Regions from separate parts of the Rouxiella sp. S1S-2 genome, predicted to be linked through region 1. Evidence: predicted binding sites of a transcription regulator. Region 1 holds the regulator's gene; each other region holds the start of a gene.

What was found. The regulator Fur, encoded in region 1, represses iron uptake genes when iron is present. The targets are predictions, from matches to a motif close to ATAATAATGAGAACNACTATCAA.
Region 2: GA565_RS14685 (TonB-dependent siderophore receptor) is a predicted target of Fur. The motif match lies at 2,805-2,827, and genes of this name have one in related genera.
Region 3: efeU (iron uptake transporter permease EfeU) is a predicted target of Fur. The motif match lies at 1,420-1,442, and genes of this name have one in related genera.
Region 4: fhuF (siderophore-iron reductase FhuF) is a predicted target of Fur. The motif match lies at 2,950-2,972, and genes of this name have one in related genera.

The regions. Positions count from the first base shown of each region.
Region 1 covers NZ_WFKL01000001.1:4,193,524-4,198,908, forward strand. Annotated here, with positions in the region: gene ybfF (esterase) at 1-437, shown strand, start outside; gene ybfE (LexA regulated protein) at 719-1,000, shown strand; gene fldA (flavodoxin FldA) at 1,296-1,823, shown strand; gene fur (ferric iron uptake transcriptional regulator) at 2,065-2,511, shown strand; gene glnS (glutamine--tRNA ligase) at 2,668-4,338, opposite strand; gene nagE (PTS N-acetyl glucosamine transporter subunit IIABC) at 4,518-5,385, opposite strand, start outside.
Region 2 covers NZ_WFKL01000001.1:3,170,158-3,175,542, forward strand. Annotated here, with positions in the region: gene GA565_RS14665 (LysR family transcriptional regulator) at 1-828, opposite strand, end outside; gene GA565_RS14670 (chromate transporter) at 942-1,529, shown strand; gene GA565_RS14675 (chromate transporter) at 1,526-2,047, shown strand; gene GA565_RS14680 (VOC family protein) at 2,187-2,630, shown strand; gene GA565_RS14685 (TonB-dependent siderophore receptor) at 2,949-5,078, shown strand; gene GA565_RS14690 (epoxide hydrolase family protein) at 5,255-5,385, shown strand, end outside.
Region 3 covers NZ_WFKL01000001.1:2,973,652-2,979,036, reverse strand. Annotated here, with positions in the region: gene putP (sodium/proline symporter PutP) at 1-1,240, shown strand, start outside; gene efeU (iron uptake transporter permease EfeU) at 1,520-2,368, shown strand; gene efeO (iron uptake system protein EfeO) at 2,412-3,551, shown strand; gene efeB (iron uptake transporter deferrochelatase/peroxidase subunit) at 3,635-4,945, shown strand; gene GA565_RS13745 (CocE/NonD family hydrolase) at 5,038-5,385, opposite strand, start outside.
Region 4 covers NZ_WFKL01000001.1:2,146,963-2,152,347, reverse strand. Annotated here, with positions in the region: gene GA565_RS24945 (hypothetical protein) at 126-227, shown strand; gene GA565_RS10095 (gamma-glutamyltransferase family protein) at 267-1,868, shown strand; gene GA565_RS10090 (dihydrodipicolinate synthase family protein) at 2,004-2,909, shown strand; gene fhuF (siderophore-iron reductase FhuF) at 3,049-3,804, shown strand; gene GA565_RS10080 (hypothetical protein) at 3,942-4,316, shown strand; gene GA565_RS10075 (hypothetical protein) at 4,439-4,981, opposite strand; gene GA565_RS10070 (iron-containing alcohol dehydrogenase family protein) at 5,031-5,385, opposite strand, start outside.

The DNA.
Region 1 (5,385 bases):
CTATTGACATGGCCCCGGTTGACTATGCCACGCGCCGTCACGACGAGATTTTTGCCGCACTTAACGCCGTTAGCGCGGCAGGCATTAAAGACCGCACGTCGGCCGCTCAGTGTATGCAGGCCTTTATAAAGGAAGACGGCGTTGCCCAGTTTCTGTTGAAGTCGTTTCAACAGGGCGAATGGCGCTTCAACGTGGCGGTATTGTTAAAGGAATATGCCAATATTATTGGCTGGGCCGACGTACCTGCCTGGCCGCATCCGGCGCTGTTTATTCGCGGCGGACTGTCTAATTACATACAAGACAGTTACCGCGACGCCATTATGCGCCAGTTTCCGCAGGCCAGAGCACACGTTGTCGCGGGCAGCGGACACTGGGTGCATGCCGAGAAGCCGGACGCGGTGCTGCGCGCCATTCATCGCTTCATTGATGAACAATGAATGCGCAACGCTAACTAAAATTTACCTCTACCGCGCGCAACTGTTCAAAAAAACCGCTAATCATAATAACTTAGCGTGTAATTAGGGGCAGTTAGGCGTTGTGGAGGGATATACGCTAGGGTATGATTGCGCGCTGTAATTTTGCCCCTGCGGCGGGTCGGTTATCTCCCGCGTTTGAGGTAAATTGGGTTAGGGTTTATTAGCCCGAAATGTGTTAACCACTTCATCTGAAAAGGGCCTGGCCGCTTTTCGATGTAACTTCCCTAGTTGTACCGCTACCTATGGCAAAAGAACAACTGGATCGCACGACGCTTGATCTGTTCGCAGACGATCGCCGTCCGGGACGTCCAAAAACAAATCCGCTTTCTCGCGATGAACAGCTTAGGATTAACAAGCGTAATCAGCTTCGCCGTGACAAAAACAACGGTTTACGTCGCGTTGAGCTGAAAATTAATGCCGAAGCCGTGGATGCGCTTAATAAGCTGGCGGAACAGCAAAATATCAGTCGCAGCGAGCTGATTGAGCAGATGCTGCTGTCTCATCTGAACAATCAGGAAAGTTAGTCATCGTTTGTGATGCGGGCGGGTAACCCTAGCGGTTATCCGCCGTTGCGTTTCTCCGTCTTTCCGCAAGTGCAAGAACACACAAAGGCGATAACGCTCGCCTGAAATGCCCGTTAGACTGTAGGGCATTAGAATTAGGGTCGTATTAAAACCGTGCTGCATTAATCAGAGTTGGGATGAGAATATGTTCTCAGCCCGTCGAGTTTGCTATTATCTTGCGCAAACTGAATCGCATGCCGCGGACGAAAAAGCAGACTCGATGAGTCTATTGAAGAACAAGAGGTTAGATAAGCTTATGGCAGTAGTAGGTATCTTCTTTGGTTCCGACACCGGAAACACCGAAAACATCGCAAAAATGATCCAGAAGCAGTTGGGTAAAGATGTTGCTGACGTGCAGGACATCGCCAAAAGCAGCAAAGAAGATCTGGAAAAATACGATATTCTGCTGCTTGGCATCCCAACCTGGTACTACGGTGAAGCACAGTGTGACTGGGACGACTTTTTCCCAACGCTGGAAGAGATAGATTTTGAAGGCAAGCTGGTTGCGCTGTTTGGCTGTGGCGATCAGGAAGATTACGCCGAGTACTTCTGTGACGCGATGGGCACCGTTCGCGATATTATCGAACCACGCGGCGCCGTGATTGTTGGCCACTGGTCAACCGAAGGTTACGGTTACGAAGCGTCTAAAGGCATGGCGGATGATACTCACTTCATCGGTCTGGCCATCGACGAAGACCGTCAACCTGAGCTGACAAACGAACGTGTCGACGCTTGGGTTAAGCAAATTAGCGAAGAATTAAGCCTTTCAGAGATAATCGGCTAATCCCACACAAAGGCTAAGGCCCTGAATCGTTGAGGTTAAACGCGAAAGGGCCAAACTATCACTGAAATTAACAATTTAACGTCTACAAAATTGTAACTTTCAGCTGTATCAAGGTACACTTACATTATCTGTTTTTATCGTTTTGGCTTTTTTATCGCCCGTTTGAAGGGTGCGAACGATGTTTGTGAACAGCCCACCGTTTTCATTAACGTGATTAGCATAGTGACAGGACTAAATCCGCATGACTGACAACAACACCGCACTGAAGAAAGCCGGCTTAAAAGTCACGCTTCCGCGCCTGAAAATCCTGGAAGTGTTGCAAGCTCCGGCAGGTCATCACGTCAGTGCGGAAGATTTGTACAAAGAACTGATTGATATGGGCGAAGAGATTGGTCTTGCCACGGTTTACCGTGTTTTGAACCAGTTTGACGACGCCGGCATTGTTACCCGTCACAATTTTGAAGGCGGCAAGTCAGTATTTGAACTGACTCAGCAACATCACCACGACCATTTGATCTGCCTCGACTGCGGCCGCGTTATTGAGTTCCGTGACGAGTATATCGAAGGCCGTCAACGTGAGATTGCCAAGGCACACGGTATTAAACTCACCAACCACAGTCTTTATCTTTACGGCCATTGCGAACTTGGCAACTGCATCGAAGATGAAACTCTGCATGGTAAAGGCTGATATTTTGCCCCAGCGCTGTCGCTGAGGAACAAAAGAGTATTCGCCTATAAAATGACCGCTGAAAAGCGGTTTTTTTATGCCTGGAATTTGATGCGGAAGAGTTGGGGATTAGCGTAGATCCCCCACTCCTGGAGCCGGGGATCTCACGCTTATTGATCAGACGACTGGCTTACTTTCCCAGTTGTCACGCAGCCCGACGGTGCGGTTAAACACCAGGTGCTCGGCACTGGAGTAAGTGCTGTCGGCGCAGAAATACCCTTCACGCTCAAACTGCAGACTCACTGCGGCCTGTGCGTTTGCCATGCTCGGTTCAACAAACCCGTGGGCAATCACCAGAGACTCTGGATTGATAGTGGTCAGAAAGTCTTCTGCCTGAGCCGGGTTAGCGACGCTGAACAGGCGGTCATACAAGCGGAACTCGGCCGGTTTACCTTCGCTCGCAGACACCCAGTGGATCACGCCTTTGACTTTACGGCCGTCGGCAGGGTCTTTACTCAGGGTATCAATGTCATAGCTACAGAAAATAGTGGTGATATTGCCTTCGGCATCTTTCTCGATGCGTTCGGCTTTAATCACGTACGCATTGCGCAAACGCACTTCTTTCCCCAGAACCAGACGCTTGTACTGCTTGTTGGCTTCTTCGCGGAAATCAGCCTGATCGATGAAGATTTCAGCGGTAAATGGCACATCACGCGAGCCCATTTCTGGCTTGCTCGGATGATTTGGCATTTTTACCCACTGAACGGCATCACCGGTAAAGTTCTCAATAATCACTTTAACCGGATTGATCACCGCCATCGCACGCGGCGCGTTTTCGTTGAGGTCGTCACGAATGCAGGACTCCAGCGCGGCCATTTCAACGTTGTTATCCTGCTTGGTCACGCCGATACGACGACAGAACTCGCGAATTGACGCCGAGGTATAACCGCGACGACGCAGGCCGGATACCGTTGGCATACGCGGGTCATCCCAACCTTCTACAATCTTGTCGGTCACCAGCAGGCTCAGCTTGCGCTTGGACATGATGGAATATTCAAGATTCAGGCGTGAGAACTCGTACTGACGCGGATGACAGGCGATGCTGATGTTGTCGAGCACCCAGTCATACAGACGGCGGTTGTCCTGGAACTCCAGCGTACACAGCGAGTGAGTGATCCCTTCCAGCGCATCGGAAATGCAGTGGGTGAAATCGTACATCGGATAGATGCACCACTTAGTGCCGGTCTGATGGTGGTCGGCAAACTTGATGCGATACAGCACCGGATCACGCATCACGAAGAATGGCGACGCCATGTCAATTTTTGCGCGCAAGCACGCGGTGCCCTCGGCAAACTCGCCGTTGCGCATTTTGGCAAACAGGTCGAGGTTCTCTTGCACAGTGCGATCGCGGAACGGGCTATTTTTACCCGGCGCCGTCAGGTTACCGCGATATTCGCGGATCTGATCCGGAGACAGTTCGTCAACGTAGGCCAGGCCTTTTTCAATCAGCTCAACCGCATAGTGGTGCAGTTGATCAAAATAGTCGGAAGAGTAATGAACCTCACCGCTCCACTCGAAACCAAGCCACTGAACGTCTTTTTTAATAGACTCGACGAATTCGATATCTTCTTTCACCGGGTTGGTATCATCAAAACGCAGGTTGCATTGGCCCTGGTAGTCTTGCGCGATGCCAAAGTTCAGGCAGATCGATTTTGCGTGGCCAATGTGCAAATAACCATTTGGCTCAGGCGGGAAACGGGTCACGACAGAAGCGTGTTTTCCCGATGCCAGATCTTCATCAATAATCTGACGGATAAAATTTGTTGGGCGGGCTTCAGCCTCACTCATTGTTCATTTCCTCTACGCGAACGAAAGCTCGAAAGACTAACCGCATATGTTCCAACAAGCCACGCTGGGAAACAACCCTTATGTGCCAAATTTGAATTTTATAATAAAAAAACGGGAAGAGATTGCTCCCTTCCCGCCGCGGCGCTTAACTCACGCCGATATTTTTTAACAATATGACGTTATTTGGACTGGATCTCGTACAGCTTGCTTTCGCCCGCGACCACAGTCTCTCCCGCCAACAGCGCAATGCCTGCGTAATCTTCCATGTTACTGACTACAACCGGGCTTATCATTGAACGCGCATTGCCGTTCAGATAGTCCAGGTCTAGCTCCAGTACCGGCTGACCCACGCTCACCGTTGCACCCTCTTCAACCAGACGGGTAAAGCCTTGACCGTTAAGTGCGACGGTATCGAGTCCGATATGCACCACAACTTCAGCTCCGGATTCGGTTTCCAGACAGAAGGCGTGGTTAGTATTAAAGAATTTAACGATAACGCCGTTTGCCGGAGCAACCACCGTTTTACTCGTCGGGCGAATCGCTAAACCTTCACCTACCGCACCGCTGGCAAAGGCTTCATCAGGCACCTCAGACAAGGCAACAACTTCACCGGTAATCGGCGATATCAACGTTTCAACCACAACCTTTGGCGTATTGGGTACAGCCTGAGGTTTAACGTCTGCCACTGGCGCAGCCGTTGGCGCTGCGGTTGCTGCCGCTATTGGGCCGGTCGCAATCACCGTACGCATTGCAGCAGCAATGCTTTCGGCACGGGTACCGACAATGACCTGTACAGTTTGTTTATTCAGACGGATAACGCCAGACGCCCCCAGACGTTTTGCCAGCACGTCGTTAACCTGTGCAGAGTCTTTAACGTTGAGTCGCAGACGCGTGATACACGCATCGATGCCTTTGAGATTATCAGACCCTCCCAGCGCGCTGACATAGCTTAACGCGAGTTGGCTCATCCCTTCTTCCGTATTGCTGTTGGTGTCCTGAGTGCCCGTCTCTGCAACATCGTCTTCACGTCCCGGCGTTTTCAGATTG
Region 2 (5,385 bases), 1.0 Mb from region 1:
CAGTGGCGCGTGCAGTTCGGCGGCGTTGGACAGCGGTAGATATACCACGCCGTCACCGCCCAACCTGACCATACAGGCGGGAACTATTGAGACGCCAAGCCCTGCGCCGACCAGGCTCAGGCAAGAGGTTAAACGCGGTGCCTCCTGAACAATGCGCGGACTGAATCCCGCCCGATAACAGGCCGCCAGAATCGCATCGTAAAGTCCCTGTCCTGCCGGACGTCGGTATAAAATAAATCCTTCATTATTGAGCATGTTAAGCGCCACTGGCTCCCCTGCGTTCTGTGCCAGCGGATGCCCGACCGGCAGCGCAACCATCATCGGCTCTTGTAAAATCCGCTCAATTTTTAGCTCAGGCATGCCCAGCACCGGCGTACGCACAAACGCTACATCCAGCGTTCTATTAACCAATGCCTGCAAAAGCTCAGTACTGCCGGACTCTTCAAGCTGTGCGGTCACCCGCGGATACACTTCACGATATCGGCGCAGCACGTTGGGCACAAAGGCATGCAACGCGGCCGAACTGGTGAATCCGATACGAATATTACCCTGCTTGCCCTCGGTGGCCCGCTGCATGGTGGCACTGAGGTTTTCGGCACGCTGGAGCAGTAATTTCGCCTCTTGAAACAGCACCCTGCCTATTTCGGTCGGCTCTACGCCACGCGGCAAGCGCTCAAGTAACTTAACGCCAAACTCCTCTTCCAGGCTCTGCAATAGTCGGGTCAGCGGCGGCTGTTGAATGTAGAGGCGCTGCGCCGCGCGCGTAATATTGCCCTCTTCAACCACCGTAACAAACGCCCGTAAACGCCGCAGTTCAATATCTGCCATACCTTAAAGGTATCCTTTTTGTTCTTTAAATGAATTAGACACGCTGACACATCAACTGGCATCATACTTAAAAACCATACCTCAATTAACTATTTTAATAACCGAGCGTATTCATGTCAGCACCTTTGAATAGCAATGTCAGTAATGAAAATCTACACGCACATCAGGGCGTCACGCCAAGCTGTCGCGAACTTTTCGTGGGCTTTTTTATTTTGGGGTTAACCGGATTTGGCGGCGTATTGCCGATGGCGCGGCGGATGATCGTTGAGAAAAAACGCTGGTTGAGCGGTGACGAGTTCACTGAGCTGCTAGGCCTGTGCCAATTTTTACCCGGTGGCAACATCATTAATTTGTCGGTTGCGCTCGGTAATGAGTTTCAGGGACTTCGTGGGGCATTAGCGGCGATCCTTGGCCTGATTTGTGCCCCAACCGCCATCGTTGTCGGTCTCGGACTGGTTTATGCTCGCTATCAAAATGACGTGGTGGTTGAACATCTATTTGCCGGTCTCGCCGCAGGTGCAGCCGGACTATTGCTCTCCACTGGCTTCAAGATGCTGCTTCCACTCAAAGGAAAATGGCTGCAGCTGGCTATTGTAATACTCGGGGTTATCGCCATCGCCGTACTGCGTTTACCCATGCTGGCCGTGATGCTGGTTCTGGCACCTATCAGCATTCTGCTGTTCTGGAGAACCCAAAAATGACTGGCATACTGATCACTTTGGCGCTGTTGTTTACCCAGCTTTCAGTGATGGCCTTTGGCGGCGGTAACACCATCCTGCCCGAAATGCAGCGTGAAGTGGTGCAGAATCACCACTGGATGAGTGCCCAGGAGTTCAGCGCCCTGTTTGCGCTGGCGCAGGCTGCACCCGGCCCTAACATGATGATTGTGCCGCTGGTGGGCTGGCAGGTGGCCGGATGGGCCGGCTTGCTGGTGTCATCATTGGCAAAATTTGGCCCGTCGTCGATTATTACGCTTATCGTGATGGGCGGCTGGAAACGCTACAAAGACAAGCCGTGGCGGCGCATAGTCCAAAGCGGTCTTGTGCCGGTCACCGTCGGACTGGTTATTTCCAGCGGCCTGTTAATCGCTAAAGCCTCGGCCACCAGCATCGCACTTGCCGCCGTTATCGCCCTGTGTACGCTGCTGGCGATGAACAAGAAAATTCATCCACTTTGGGTATTGGCGGTGGGCGCCGTGCTCGGACTGGTGCTGGTCTAAACGTCTTCTTATCCAGCAAAACCGCGTTGCGACAATCGACAGGTAGCCTCATGGATGAAGCTCTTGTCGGTTGACCCCTTTTTGAGATTTATATTTTACTTTCATTACGGGCAGTTGAGCGTTAACAAGGAGCAGGCGTATGTCAGTGAATGATGTGGGATTCAGCCATATTGCATTACAGGTTAAAGACCTTCAAAAAAGCATCGAATTTTATCAGCGCTATGCCGGAATGCAGATTATCCATCAGCGTGAGCCCGGCATAGAAGAGGCACAAAAGGTGGCCTGGTTATCAGATTTAACCCGTCCTTTCGCACTGGTACTGGTACAGTCACAAACCACCGTCGACACCCCGTTAGGTCCCTTTGGCCATCTTGGCATCGCCTGCAGTAGCCGCGAAGAAATTGACGCTAAGGTAAAGCTTGCCGAACAGGAAGGCGTTCTGCGCCGAAAAGCACAGCAATCACTGCCACCGGTAGGCTACTGGGCATTCTTCGCCGATCCAGACGGCAACACCCTGGAACTCTCCTGCGGTCAGCAGATTGGGATGGAAATTATTAACGCACGGCAGTCCACGCTCGGCTAAAATGTCGCGCGATAACCCCATCCATAGCGTTTTTTGTATTCCCCCTCTTAGCAAAACGCGACAGAAAGCTGTCGCGTGACGTCTTATGCAAAAACCCACCCTCCTTCTAGAAATTAGGATTGCCAAAGACCTCCCCTGTCTCTCAATGTTGGAAAATGTCACCAAGCATATTAAATAATAATGATACTACTTATCATTTCGTTTACCATGCTTGCGTTTTGGCGTAAGAATCCTGACATAGGCGCTAAACCCTCTGCTTTGATCGCAACGTACTTTATTGACTGTTTGAGAAAACAATTTTTATAGGGAATATGAATCATGTTGTTTGCTTTTCCATTCAAGCGCCTCGCCGTCCTGTGCGCGTTGGCCCTGTGTTCTCCTCTGGCAGCCCTCGCCGATGATACTGTCGTGGTCACTGCGTCACCTTCAGATGCTGCTGATGCACCGACTCAGGGTTACACCGCGAAAACAAGCAAGGCGGCGACCAAGACCGATGCCCCGCTGATCACTACCGGTCAGTCGGTTTCAGTGGTTACTCGCCAACAGATGGACGATCAGAACGCCACCACCGTTAACTCTGCCCTGAACTACACCCCCGGCGTGTTCACCAACTTTGCCGGCGGCGCCACGCGCTACGACACGGTTTCACTGCGCGGTTTCCACGGTGGCGACGTCGATAACGTGTTCCTTGACGGGTTGCGCATGGCCTCCGACGGCGGAAGCTACAATATCGTCCAGGTTGACCCGTGGTTCCTTGAGCGTATTGACGTCATCAAAGGTCCCTCCTCCGCACTTTACGGGCAAAGCATTCCGGGCGGACTGGTGATGGAAACCAGCAAACGCCCGCAGTTTGCCAGTGAAGGCCACGTGCGTTTGTCCGGCGGCAACTTCAATACCCAAGGCGGTGCGTTTGACTATACCGGTGCGATTAATGACCAGTGGGCATTCCGCCTAACCGGCCTGACTCGCAGCAGCGACACCCAGTATGACCACCAGCGCGAAGAGCGCTATGCCCTTTCGCCACAGTTGCTGTGGCAGCCCAATGAAAATACCTCGCTGCTGCTGCGCGCCTATTTGCAGAAAGACCCCTCTGGCGGCTATCACGCGGCTGTGCCAGGCGACGGCAGCATCTACTCCAGCCGTGGCGACAAACTCGGCCGCGGATTCTTTGACGGCGAGAGCTCGCGTAACGAATTCAAACGTTGGGAACAGATATACAGCTATGAGTTCCAGCACAACTTCAATAACACCTGGTCTTTCCGCCAAAACGCTAACTACACCCACTCAAATACCGAACTGCAACAGGTGTATCAGGGTGGCTGGAATGCCGACAGAACGCTGCTAAACCGCTACTACTCCGGCGAGCAGTCTTCGCTTGATTCGTTCGCGATTGATAACCAGCTCGAAGCTGATTTCGCCACTGCGGCGCTACAGCATAAAGTAGTACTAGGCTTTGATTTCCAGCATTACACCAATACGCTGGATGCGCAGGGCGGTTACGCTTCCACGCTTGACCCTTACACCGGCGTCTCGGGCGGCAGCGCCGTTGACCTTTACAGCTCAACGCACGGTAAACGTCGTTATCAGCAGTCTGGCGTTTATTTGCAGGATGACATGGTGTACGACAAGTGGCACATGACGCTGTCCGGCCGCTACGACACGCTGAAAACCAAAAACACCCAATACGAAAGCATTTACGGCGTTGAAACCGACAGCGAACGCAGCGACAAACATTTCAGCAGCCGTGCCTCATTGCTGTACGCCTTCGACAACGGCATTTCGCCTTACGTTAGCTACAGTCAGGCGATGACCCCTTCCGCGCTGTCTGGCCAAAACGGCACGCTGCTTAAACCGATGACCAGCGAGCAGTACGAGGCCGGTTTAAAATACCAGCCGGTGGGCAGTAGCAATATGTACAGCGTCGCGCTGTATGACCTGACGCAAAAAGATGTCGGCAACCGCGTCGTTATCGGCAGTTATTTCGAGCCTGCGGGCAAAGTGCATTCGCAAGGTATCGAGCTTGAAGCACACAGCAAAGTGACCGACCGCCTTAACATCATTGCCGGTTATACCTATAACCGCGTGAGATACGAAGACGCGATTGACGGCACCAGCGGCAATACGCCATATGTCACGCCAAACCAAATGGCCTCCCTGTGGGCGCAGTATGACGCAGGTCTGGGCATTAACGTCGGCGGCGGTGCGCGCTACATCGGCAAGCAGTGGGCCGATAATGCCAACACCCAACGCATTGCCTCCACCACACTGTTTGACGCCTCGGTAAAGGTGAATCTTGCGAGCTTTACCCCGTCACTCAAAGGCGCTTACGTTCAGCTTAATGTCAACAACCTGACCGACAAGAAGTACGTAGCAGCCTGCTACGGCACCAGCTATTGCTACTGGGGCCAGGAGCGCACAGTGGTTGCAACAGTCGGCTACGACTTCTAAGTTTGCCGTATACCCCGTCCCCGCTGCGTACGGATCTTCCGCGCGCAGCATCTTTTCTTGCTTACGCCCCCTTTAGCAAAGGTTACCGCGCCTCCAACAGCGCTGGTTGCCTGCACAAATAAAAACTATAGTCACTGCACTGCCACACATCTTTTAACAACCGAGAGTGAATAGCCTTGGATATCCAACCTTTTAAAATTGCTATCAGTGATGCCAGCATTGACGATCTGAAGCAACGACTGGCTCGCACCCGCTGGCTTGAGACGATTGACTGTCTTGGCTGGCGAGAAGGAACGGATGCGGCATT
Region 3 (5,385 bases), 1.2 Mb from region 1:
GACTCTCGGTGCTTATCTCAACTGGAAGCTGGTCGCCGGGCGCCTGCGGGTGCACACCGAGGCCAACAATAACGCCTTGACGTTGCCGGACTATTTCACTCACCGTTTTGAAGATTCCAGCAAACTGCTGCGCATTATCTCCGCCGTAGTTATTTTGATTTTCTTCACGATTTACTGTGCATCTGGCGTGGTAGCCGGTGCCCGTCTGTTTGAAAGCACCTTCGGTATGACCTATGAAACTGCACTGTGGGCCGGTGCGGCGGCGACCATCATCTATACCTTCATCGGCGGATTCCTGGCCATTAGCTGGACCGACACCGTGCAGGCTACGCTGATGATCTTCGCGCTGATCCTCACGCCGGTTATCGTTATTCTGGCGGTGGGCGGTATTGACTCCTCAATGTTGGTTATCAGCGCTAAGAACCCTGAATACACCGATATGTTTAAAGGCATGAATCTGGTTGCGATTTTATCGCTGCTGGGCTGGGGACTTGGCTATTTCGGTCAACCGCATATTTTGGCGCGCTTCATGGCCGCAGACTCGCACCATACTATTAAAAATGCGCGTCGCATCAGCATGACCTGGATGATCTTGTGTCTGGCGGGGACCATCGCGGTGGGCTTTTTCGGTATTGCCTATTTCGCCAATAATCCGGGTGAGGCCGGGAACGTGACGCAAAATGGTGAACGCGTATTTATCGAATTGGCGAAAATCCTGTTTAATCCGTGGATAGCGGGTGTGCTGCTTTCTGCCATTCTCGCCGCAGTGATGAGTACGTTGAGCTGCCAGCTACTGGTGTGCTCAAGCGCGATAACAGAAGACTTGTATAAAGCATTTCTGCGTAAGGACGCCAGCCAGAAGGAACTGGTGTGGGTCGGTCGTTTAATGGTGCTGGTGGTGGCGGTGGTAGCCATCGCGCTGGCGGCCAACCCTGAAAATAAAGTGCTGGGTCTGGTGAGCTATGCGTGGGCCGGTTTTGGCGCAGCGTTTGGCCCGGTTATCTTGATTTCCGTGATGTGGTCGCGTATGACCCGCAACGGCGCGCTGGCCGGGATGATAGTCGGGGCAGTGACCGTGCTGGTATGGAAAAACTACGGCTGGCTGGACCTGTATGAAATTATCCCCGGCTTCGCTTTCGCCTGCATTGCCATCGTAGTGGTCAGTCTGATGGGGCGCAAACCTTCCGCCGCAGTCGAAAAACGCTTTAACGCCGCAGAAGCGGAGTACCGCACGGTTTAATTCATTAATATTATAATTTATTGATAGTTAGGCATTAAACCCTTTTCTTCGGCTCAACGGCGAGGGAAGAGGGTTTTTTATTTCGTCACCAATCTTAATTTAACCTTAAGAAATCACACAATACGCAATAACTATTTTCGAAAATCCTACAGTCTCCACTTGTATTTATTTCCAATGGAATGATAATCACAATCGTTTTCATTTTTACCCTTCTTTACAGTTGTACGCAGGTTGCAATATCGACTTTGTGCTTTCAAACCCGTTTTCGGAGTCACCGCTATGTTTGTTCCCTTTTTAATTATGTTCCGCGAAGGGCTGGAAGCCGCCTTGATAGTCAGCCTGATTGCCAGCTATCTAAAAAGGACTCAGCGCGGGCAGTGGCTCGGCATTGTCTGGATTGGCGTGATTATTGCCGCCGCCCTGTGTCTTGGACTGGGTATCGTTATCAATGAAACCACCGGCGAGTTCCCGCAAAAAGAGCAGGAGCTGTTTGAAGGACTGGTGGCGCTGGTGGCGGTATTTATCCTGACTTACATGGTGTTCTGGATGCGTAAAGTCTCGCGGTCAATCAAGGTGCATCTTGAAGGGGCCATCGACAACGCGCTTAACTCCGGCAGCGGTCAAGGCTGGGCGCTGGTCGCGATGGTGTTCTTCGCCGTGGCGCGTGAGGGTCTTGAATCGGTGTTCTTCCTGTTGGCCGCTTTTCAGCAGGACGTTGGCATCGAGGCACCGATTGGCGCAGTGCTGGGGCTGGTCGCAGCGATTATTCTCGGCTTTGCCATCTACTACGGCGGCGTAAAATTACAGCTGGCCAAATTCTTTAAGTGGACCAGCCTGTTTATCCTGTTTGTGGCGGCCGGGCTGGCGGCGGGTGCCATTCGTGCCTTCCACGAGGCGGGTCTGTGGAACGGGCTGCAGGCAACGGCGTTCGACCTGAGCAACGTGTTGTCGACGGATTCACTGTTTGGCACGCTGCTTGAGGGCATGTTGGGCTATCAGCAGGCGCCGTCGGTTAGCGAAGTGCTGGTCTATTTGCTGTATCTGGTCCCCGCACTGCTGTTCTTCTTCTTTCCGAGTAAACAGCAGGGGAGTTCTGCCTCTGCGGTTGGCCAAAAAACACAGCGTTGAGTTAACAGCGCACAGCTAACATCACTACCTCTGGGAGTTTTTTATGTCTGATTCACGTACTGCCTTTCGCCGTAAGGCGTTGCAGATTGCGCTTTTGTCTCTGCCTGCATTTTCTTTCAGCGCCAGCCTGTTTGCCGCTGAGGTTCCGCAGGTGAAAATTACGGTGACCGATAAACAGTGTGAGCCGATGCAGTTGACCGTTCCTGCCGGAAAAACGCAGTTTATTATTCACAACGCCAGTAAAAAAGGACTCGAATGGGAAATCCTCAAAGGCGTAATGGTGATAGAAGAGCGTGAAAACGTCGCGCCCGGCTTTACTCAGAAGATGACTGCCAACCTTGAAGCTGGCGAATACGACATGACCTGCGGCCTGTTGAGCAATCCGAAAGGTAAGCTGACAGTGACTGCCGTGGGTGAGGCTACCTCGGTTAAGCCAGACGCCATGGCGCTGGTAGGGCCGATTGCCGAATATAAAGTCTACGTAACGCAACAGGTTGCCGAGCTGGTGAGCCACACCAAGGCCTTCACCGACGCCATCAAGCAGGGTAATTTAACATTGGCCCAGCAGCTTTATCCGTCTACGCGCGTTTACTATGAGCGTATCGAACCTATTGCCGAACTGTTCTCAGACCTGGACGGCAGCATCGATGCCCGTGAAGATGACTTCGAGAAAAAGGCCGATGATCCTAAATTTACCGGCTTCCACCGCCTAGAGAAAATCCTCTTCGCCGATAAAACCACGAAAGGCACCACGGAGCTGGCTGACCGACTGTATGCCGACACCCAGGACCTGCAAAAGCGTATCACTGACCTGACTTTCCCGCCGAGCAAAGTTGTGGGCGGCGCGGCCGGTCTGATTGAAGAAGTGGCGTCAAGTAAAATCAGCGGTGAAGAAGACCGCTACAGCCGCACCGACCTGTGGGACTTCCGCGCCAACCTCGACGGTGCACAAAAAATCGTTAATCTGCTGCGCCCGCTGCTGGTAAAAGCCGACAAGCCGCTGCTGGATAAAATTGATGCCAACTTTAAAACTGTCGATACCCTGCTGGATAAATACCGCACCAAAGAGGGCTATGAAAACTATGAAAAACTGTCCGATGCCGACCGTAATGCCATGAAAGGCCCGATCACTACTCTGGCCGAGGACTTGGCCAAACTGCGTGGCGTGCTGGGTCTCGATTAACCCCCACGTTCAGCAAGGCAATAAATGGACTGGAATAATCAGTCACACCCGGTGCATTGCGCCGGGTGAGTAGAGGCAAAGCAATGAGCAATTCTAATAGTAATAACGAAGCCCAAAATAGGGCGCAGGACGTCTCTTCTTCACGCCGCCGCTTACTGAAGGGCGCAGGATTACTCGGCGGAGCTATCGCCTTCGGCGGTGCGGCAACCCACGCTGCGCAGGCACCGGGTGCAAAACAGGGCTATGAGCCCGGCACCGTGTCACCCGATGAACGCCACAGCATGCAACCTTTTCACGGCGAACATCAGGCTGGTATCCTCACGCCACAGCAGGCGTCGATGTCACTGGTATCGTTTGACGTGCTGGCCGTTAACAAGGCCGACCTCGAGCGCCTTTTTCGCTTGCTCACGGCGCGCTTTCAGTTTTTGACCACCGGGGGCAAGGCGCCCAGCGTTGACCCTAAATTTCCACCGATGGATTCAGGTATTATGGGGCCGGATATTTACCCCGACAACATGACTCTCACGCTTTCAGTGGGGGATTCGTTGTTTGACGAACGCTTTGGTTTAGCCGCGCATAAGCCTAAAAGTTTGCAGCGTATGCAGCGCTTCCCGAATGACTCGCTCGACGCCAAGCTGTGCCACGGTGATTTGCTGTTGCAAATTTGTGCCAACAATGCCGATACCGTGCTGCACGCGCTGCGCGATATCATAAAATACACCCCAGACCTGCTCAGCGTGCGCTGGCGTCGCGACGGTTTTATCTCGTCGCACGCCGCGCGCAGTCAGGGTAAAGAGACGCCGATTAATCTGCTGGGATTCAAGGATGGCACCGCGAATCCGGACACCAAAGACCAGCCACTGATGAACAAGGCTATCTGGGTGACGCCGGACCAGGGTGAACCTGCGTGGTCGGTCGGCGGCAGCTATCAGGCGGCGCGGATTATTCCCTTCCGCGTTGAGTTTTGGGACCGTACGCCATTGCAGGAGCAGCAGACCATCTTTGGCCGCCACAAGGCTTCAGGTGCGCCGCTCGGCATGGAAAATGAGCACGACGTGCCGGACTACAGTAAAGATCCTGAGGGAAAAGTGATCCCGTTAGATGCCCATATTCGCCTGGCGAATCCGCGTACCAAAGAGACGGACGACAACCTGATGTTGCGCCGAGGTTACAGCTATTCACTGGGCGTGACTAACTCGGGCCAACTGGAGATGGGGCTGCTGTTTATTTGCTATCAGCATGACCTGGAAAAAGGGTTTTTGAATGTGCAGAAAAGGCTAAACGGCGAGCCGCTGGAGGAGTATATCCGTCCGGTCGGCGGTGGATTCTTCTTTACGCTGCCTGGCATTAAAGATGAAAGCCGCTATCTGGGGCAGAGTCTGCTTGAAGCCTAATCTTAATGACTCTTTTAGGGTAAATAGTACGCAATAACAAAGCCCGCCGAGTCTACTGAACGGCGGGCTTTTATTATTTCAAGACCGCGTGATCAGCGCGCTATTCTTTGATGCCAGTACTTGGTGAACTCTTCCTCACCGTTCAGGCTCACCACCATGTCACCGCTGACGATAAAGTGTGTCAGGTCGCTGCGCATTTCGAGGGTGATTTCTGCCTCAATCCACCAGCCTTCACGGCCCATTTTCATGGTTTGCGTCAGCAGATAGCGCCCGGATAACGGGTCGGCATTGTTAATGGTCAGCTCACGGCGCAGGTTGTGATCGACGGTGGTGTCGATGTCATCGAAGCGATAAATCCCTTCACCAAATACGCCGCCCACGCCGTTGGTGACCGAAGTCCAGCTGTCCTGCAGGAAGTCATAGCTCAGCGTGCGGTCAAC
Region 4 (5,385 bases), 2.0 Mb from region 1:
CACAAGACGTACCGGCAAGGTGCATGTTCTGGCGAGTAGCCAGGTACGTTTCGACATTTATCTCCGTCATCATCGGTTCATTATTTAATCTGTTGCTGCTCTTGGATTAGACCCTTAGCAAATTTTTGTCGAACAAAAGCGCGGTGATAGCTGTACAGATTGTGATAGCGTTTGATCTGCTAGCAATTCTTGCTCCGTGGATGCCGTGCTGCGTCGCCTTGCCGTGAATATCACAATAAAACAGGTTCTCTTTTGCAGGAGTCATGATGTCTCAGTCTTACGATTTTAATGTCGCTTACCCTACTCTGCGCCCAAGCATGATGGGTGCCAATGCTGTATCTGCCTCTCAGCCTCTGGCCGCTCAGGCAGGAATGCGCATGCTGATGCTCGGCGGTAACGCCGTGGATGCCGCCGTGGCCACTGCGATGGCGCTGACCGTGGTTGAACCGAGCGGCTGCGGCGTGGGCAGTGATGCGTTTGCTATCGTTTGGGACGGCAAGGAGATGCACGCCCTGAATGCCTCTGGCCGCTCACCCGCTGCCTGGACTGCCGAATATTTCGCCGACCAAGACGCCGTGCCGACATACGGTTGGAACTCGGTTAGCGTCCCCGGCGCCGTGTCGGCCTGGGTCGAGCTGGCGAAAAAATTCGGCACGCTGCCGCTGACTACGCTGGCTCAACCGGCTATCGACTACGCGCGTCACGGTTTCCCGGTTTCACCGCTGATCGACCGCCTGTGGAAAATAGCGGCCAAAAAGCTTGCCGACCAACCCGGCTTTAGCGAATGTTTTATCCCCAATGGCGCAGCGCCCGAAATTGGCGAAATCTTCCGTAATCCAGCGCTGGCCGACACGCTGGAGCTGATTGCCAAAACCAAAGGTGAGGCTTTTTATCGTGGCGAGCTGGCAGAAAAAATCATTGCCCACTGCCGCGAATTTGGCGGTGCTATGACCCTCGACGATCTGGCAAATCATAAAGTTGACTGGGTGGAGACTATGACCCAATCCTTCGCCGGGGGCACCGTGCACGAACTGCCGCCTAACGGACAGGGTATCGCCACACTGATTGCGTTGGGTATATTAGAAAAACTGGATTTCGGCTCTCAGCCGGTCGACTCGGTACAGACGCTGCACCTGTCGATTGAGGCGATGAAACTGGCTCTCGCCGACCTCGACCAGCACATTGCCGACGTTGATCACATGCATTTCAGCCCCGAGCACCTGCTCAGCGACGAATATTTGCAACAGCGGGCCAGCCTGATTGATCCCCTGCGTGCCAGCGATGTCACGTACGGTTCACCGAAGCCCGGCGGCACGGTATATCTCACCACCGCCGATGCCAGCGGCATGATGGTGTCGTTTATTCAGTCTAACTACATGGGCTTTGGGTCTGGCATTGTGGTGCCCGGCACCGGTATTAGCATGCAGAACCGCGGCTGCGGCTTTGTGCTCAACCCGGCGCATGCCAACTGCGTCGCGCCTAACAAGCGCCCGTTTACCACCATTATTCCAGCTTTTGCCACCGACGGCGATGGCAAGCCGCTGATGTCATTTGGGCTGATGGGCGGCCCAATGCAGGCTCAGGGACATTTGCAGTTGGCGATTCGCATTATGCTTTATGGGCAAAATCCGCAGGCGGCTATCGATGCTCCGCGCTGGCGGGTGATTGAAGGCCGTAAGGTCGCCATTGAATCGACGCTGGATACCAACACACTGGCAGCGCTGCGAGCAATGGGCCACGACCTGCAGGTTGAAGACCCGCTGCAGGGCCACAGCTTTGGCGGCGCACAGGTGATCGTTCGTCACCCCGAGGGGCATTATCTGGCCGCCAGCGAGTCGCGTAAAGACGGGCAGGCGCTGGTGATGTAAATCCTCAAGATGTGACAGCGCTTCAACTTTCCCGCTTAAGGCGCTGTAATTTCCCCCACGCTATATATAAAAATGAAACATCGTTCTATAAATGAAGGATGTTTCTTTTTTTATTAATAAGCATGGAGAAAAATAATGACCGCTTCCCTATTTTACGGCGTGATCCCTCCGGTTCCTACCCTTTTTGACCACAACGAACGGCTCGACAAAGAAGCGATGAAACGCCTGATTGATTTCACAATCGCTGGCGGCGTCAATGGGCTATTTTTTCTGGGCAGCGCCGGTGAATTTGCGCATATGTCCGAGGCACTACGCCATGAAGTTGCCACGTTTTGCACCGCGTACGTCAACAAACGCGTACCAGTATTGATAGGCGCGGCGCATCCAGGCACTGAGGCAACGCTTGCCTTTGCCCAGCATGCCAAAAATGCCGGTGCCGACGGCGTGGTGGTGGTCAATCCCTATTACAACCCGCTGTCGGATGAAAACATTTATCTGCACTACAGCTATTTGGCCGAAAACCTCGACCTGCCGATAATGATTTATAACTTCCCCGCGCTCACAGGGCAGTCTATCCCGGTGGCGGTTATCAAAAAGTTGGCGGAAAATTATCACAACATCGTAGGACTCAAAGACACTGTCGACAGCCTTAATCACCTCCGCGAGACGATTCAGGCAGTGTTACCGGTGAGAGCGGATTTTGCAGTATTCGCCGGCTATGACGAATACCTCTTTGGTACGCTGATTCTGGGCGGTGCGGGAGCTATTCCTGCCAGCGCCAATTTTGCACCGCAAATTACCTGCGGCATCTATCAGGCCTGGTGTGACAAAGATTTCAGTAAAGCAGTGGAATGGCAGCAGCGCCTTTCGTGGTTACCGCCGCTGTACGCAGTAGACGTGCCGTTTTATAACGTCATAAAATATGCCATCAGTCTGGTTGGCGTTGAGGTGCAGGTAAACGCTTTACGCCCTGCCCAGCCGTTAAGCGATGACAAAAAGTCGCAGGTAAGGCACATCTTGCAGCAGGCGAACCTGCTTTAGTCTTGCACGATTATTAAGCGCAAAATAGCCACCAATGCCAATACAAATAGAAATCATTATTATTTCTGTTGGGATTTAGATACTCTTCGGTATCTATGATTTATCTTTAACGTATTGGCTGATTTTATTAAACCTGACTATGCAGACACTTTTCGATAGCTTTCGTGGCGGCCCGCTGCCTTGGGTTGCGGATCAGCTGAAGTTTATGTCTCCCGACGTAACGGATGCCCTTCCCTTAAGCCTGCTGACGACCGAGCAGGGCTGTGCCAGTTTGCTTGAGCGCTATTTAACATTTCACGCCGAAGATGCGGGCCACACGGACAAACGCCGTGCGCGTATTTCAATGTGGTCGCAGTGGTATTTTGCCTACTTGCTGCCAACCTGGGTGATCGTTTCGTTAAGCCACAACTGGCAACTGCCTATCCGTCCCGAGCAGCTGTTTTTAAGTCTGCAGCAGGAAGGCCTGCCCTCGCAGATTTATCTGCGGGGTGAAGGAACAGCGTTTACCCCGAGCGTTGAGGCGCCACTGCTGCGTTTCGAAGAGATGATTGAACAACACCTGCGTCCCGTTTGTCAGGCGATGGCTGACCTCTCGGGGCTAAAGCCCAGCATTTACTGGGGTAATGCGGCGGTTCGCGTGGGCTGGGGAATACAGCAGGCTGAGTTGGTTAAGGCCGATATTAGCGAAGGCAAAGCGTTACTGGATGCAAGAGAACTTTCGGCAGGAAGAAAAAATCCGCTGTTTCAGCCACTGCGCCCAGAAAATCCGCACGACCCTGAAAGCCCACTTTTTCGCCGCCAGTGCTGCCTGCGCCACGAATTGCCGGACATTGCCATGTGCCCGTCCTGCCCGCTGCTGCTAGCCGAAAAACGCCGCCGAATCCCCACTGCATAAGCGATTAGCAGGCAATTTATCGCCCGATACCTTCTGTTTGGCTTAACTTAGTTGAAAAAATGATTGGATCTTAGCGACAGAAAAATATAGTAATTAGGTTATATATAGACCAACGAGACTGTCACGAGGTAACAATTATGACAACACGTAAGCCTGACGATCGCTCTGCCTGGTACTCAACCTCCGCGTTGAAGACCAATTTAAGCGATCTGAACTCGCTGGCCTCAGGCGTGCTCAGCACTCTGTCGCAACCTGTCAATCTGGTATGGAACCACATCACCGGCAAGCAAGAGCCACTCAGAGCCAAAATTGTTCATCGCTATGCGGTGCCCTCTTCGCGCACCATCAGCGTTGCAGAGGGCTTTTTCGGGTTTATTCCGATCGAGTCTTATGAAAACGAAAAATACATTTTGGAAGTGGCCTATGGTGACCAGCAGTATCAGGTCGAAGTTCCGCGCGCTTACTACCAAAATAGCAGCATTGGCGACGGCATTGATATCCATACGCTGTAGCGTTAACCACAACGCCTTGCGCGCCAGGGATTGGCGGCAAAAATCTTTTCAGACATGTCGGTTATCAACCTGCTTAAAAAACTGTTAAATAATTGGAATATAACGGGCAAAGTTTTTATCCGTTAGTGATCATTATGAAACATATTCATATTATTAGGATTTCTGGCCATTTCTAACGCATGTCTCATGTGCGCTTCACGACTCCCCGAATAACCTCGGCCAAGCCCCAAGTCAAGTCTAAACCAGCCCGCGACGCCACCGGTCAGCGCCAGTGCGCCAATAGTGCCGACGAGCAGCACTTTAGACAATGCGACTCTTGATGGAGCCTGGGGTACCTGCTCTATCTTTGATTCATCTTCTATCGTAAGGACCGCATCCTTTATCCCCTGCTGTTGGTTGCTGGCGCGAATTTCACCCATTGTCGAGGTGATGTTTTCAGAAGCGGGAGGCGGAAAGCTAAATGTCTTCATCTCTAAATTATTGTTGTTAATATCTACGATTGCCTCTGACGCCACTGAAATTGCAGTCGTGTTGTTTAATGCTGCTTTGCTGTAAAAACAGCTAGGCACTCCCAGTGTTACGTCCATGATATTCGGCATAAATTTCTCCATAAAAATGAAAAAAGAGTACGCCGTACCAATAGGTTCAACATTGATATTGATCATTAATAAATATCACAAAACGAGCATTCTGAAGGGAAGAAAAGACCGGGGATTATGTTTTTACATAACTGAGTCGTTGAACACGCTGAATCGCTTCCTGCATCTGTTGCTGGGTGATTTCTGTCGGCATATTCGCCATATCGGGCGCACGTAAACTTCTTTCGATGATGAGATTAATATCCGCATCGTTAAGATCTGAATTAATTTCGTTTAGATGTACCGGAATAGCGCTGGCGCGTGCGAGAGACAGTGCTGCCAGCAGTTCTTCATCACTGCGGTTTTCCAGCGCCAATAAACAGAGATTACCGAATCCCACCAGCAGTCCGTGGGCGACGTGGCGCGTTTTATCACAGGCGGTAAATCCGTCGTACAGCGCGTGAGCCGCCCCAGTGTGCGCGCCGTTGCTC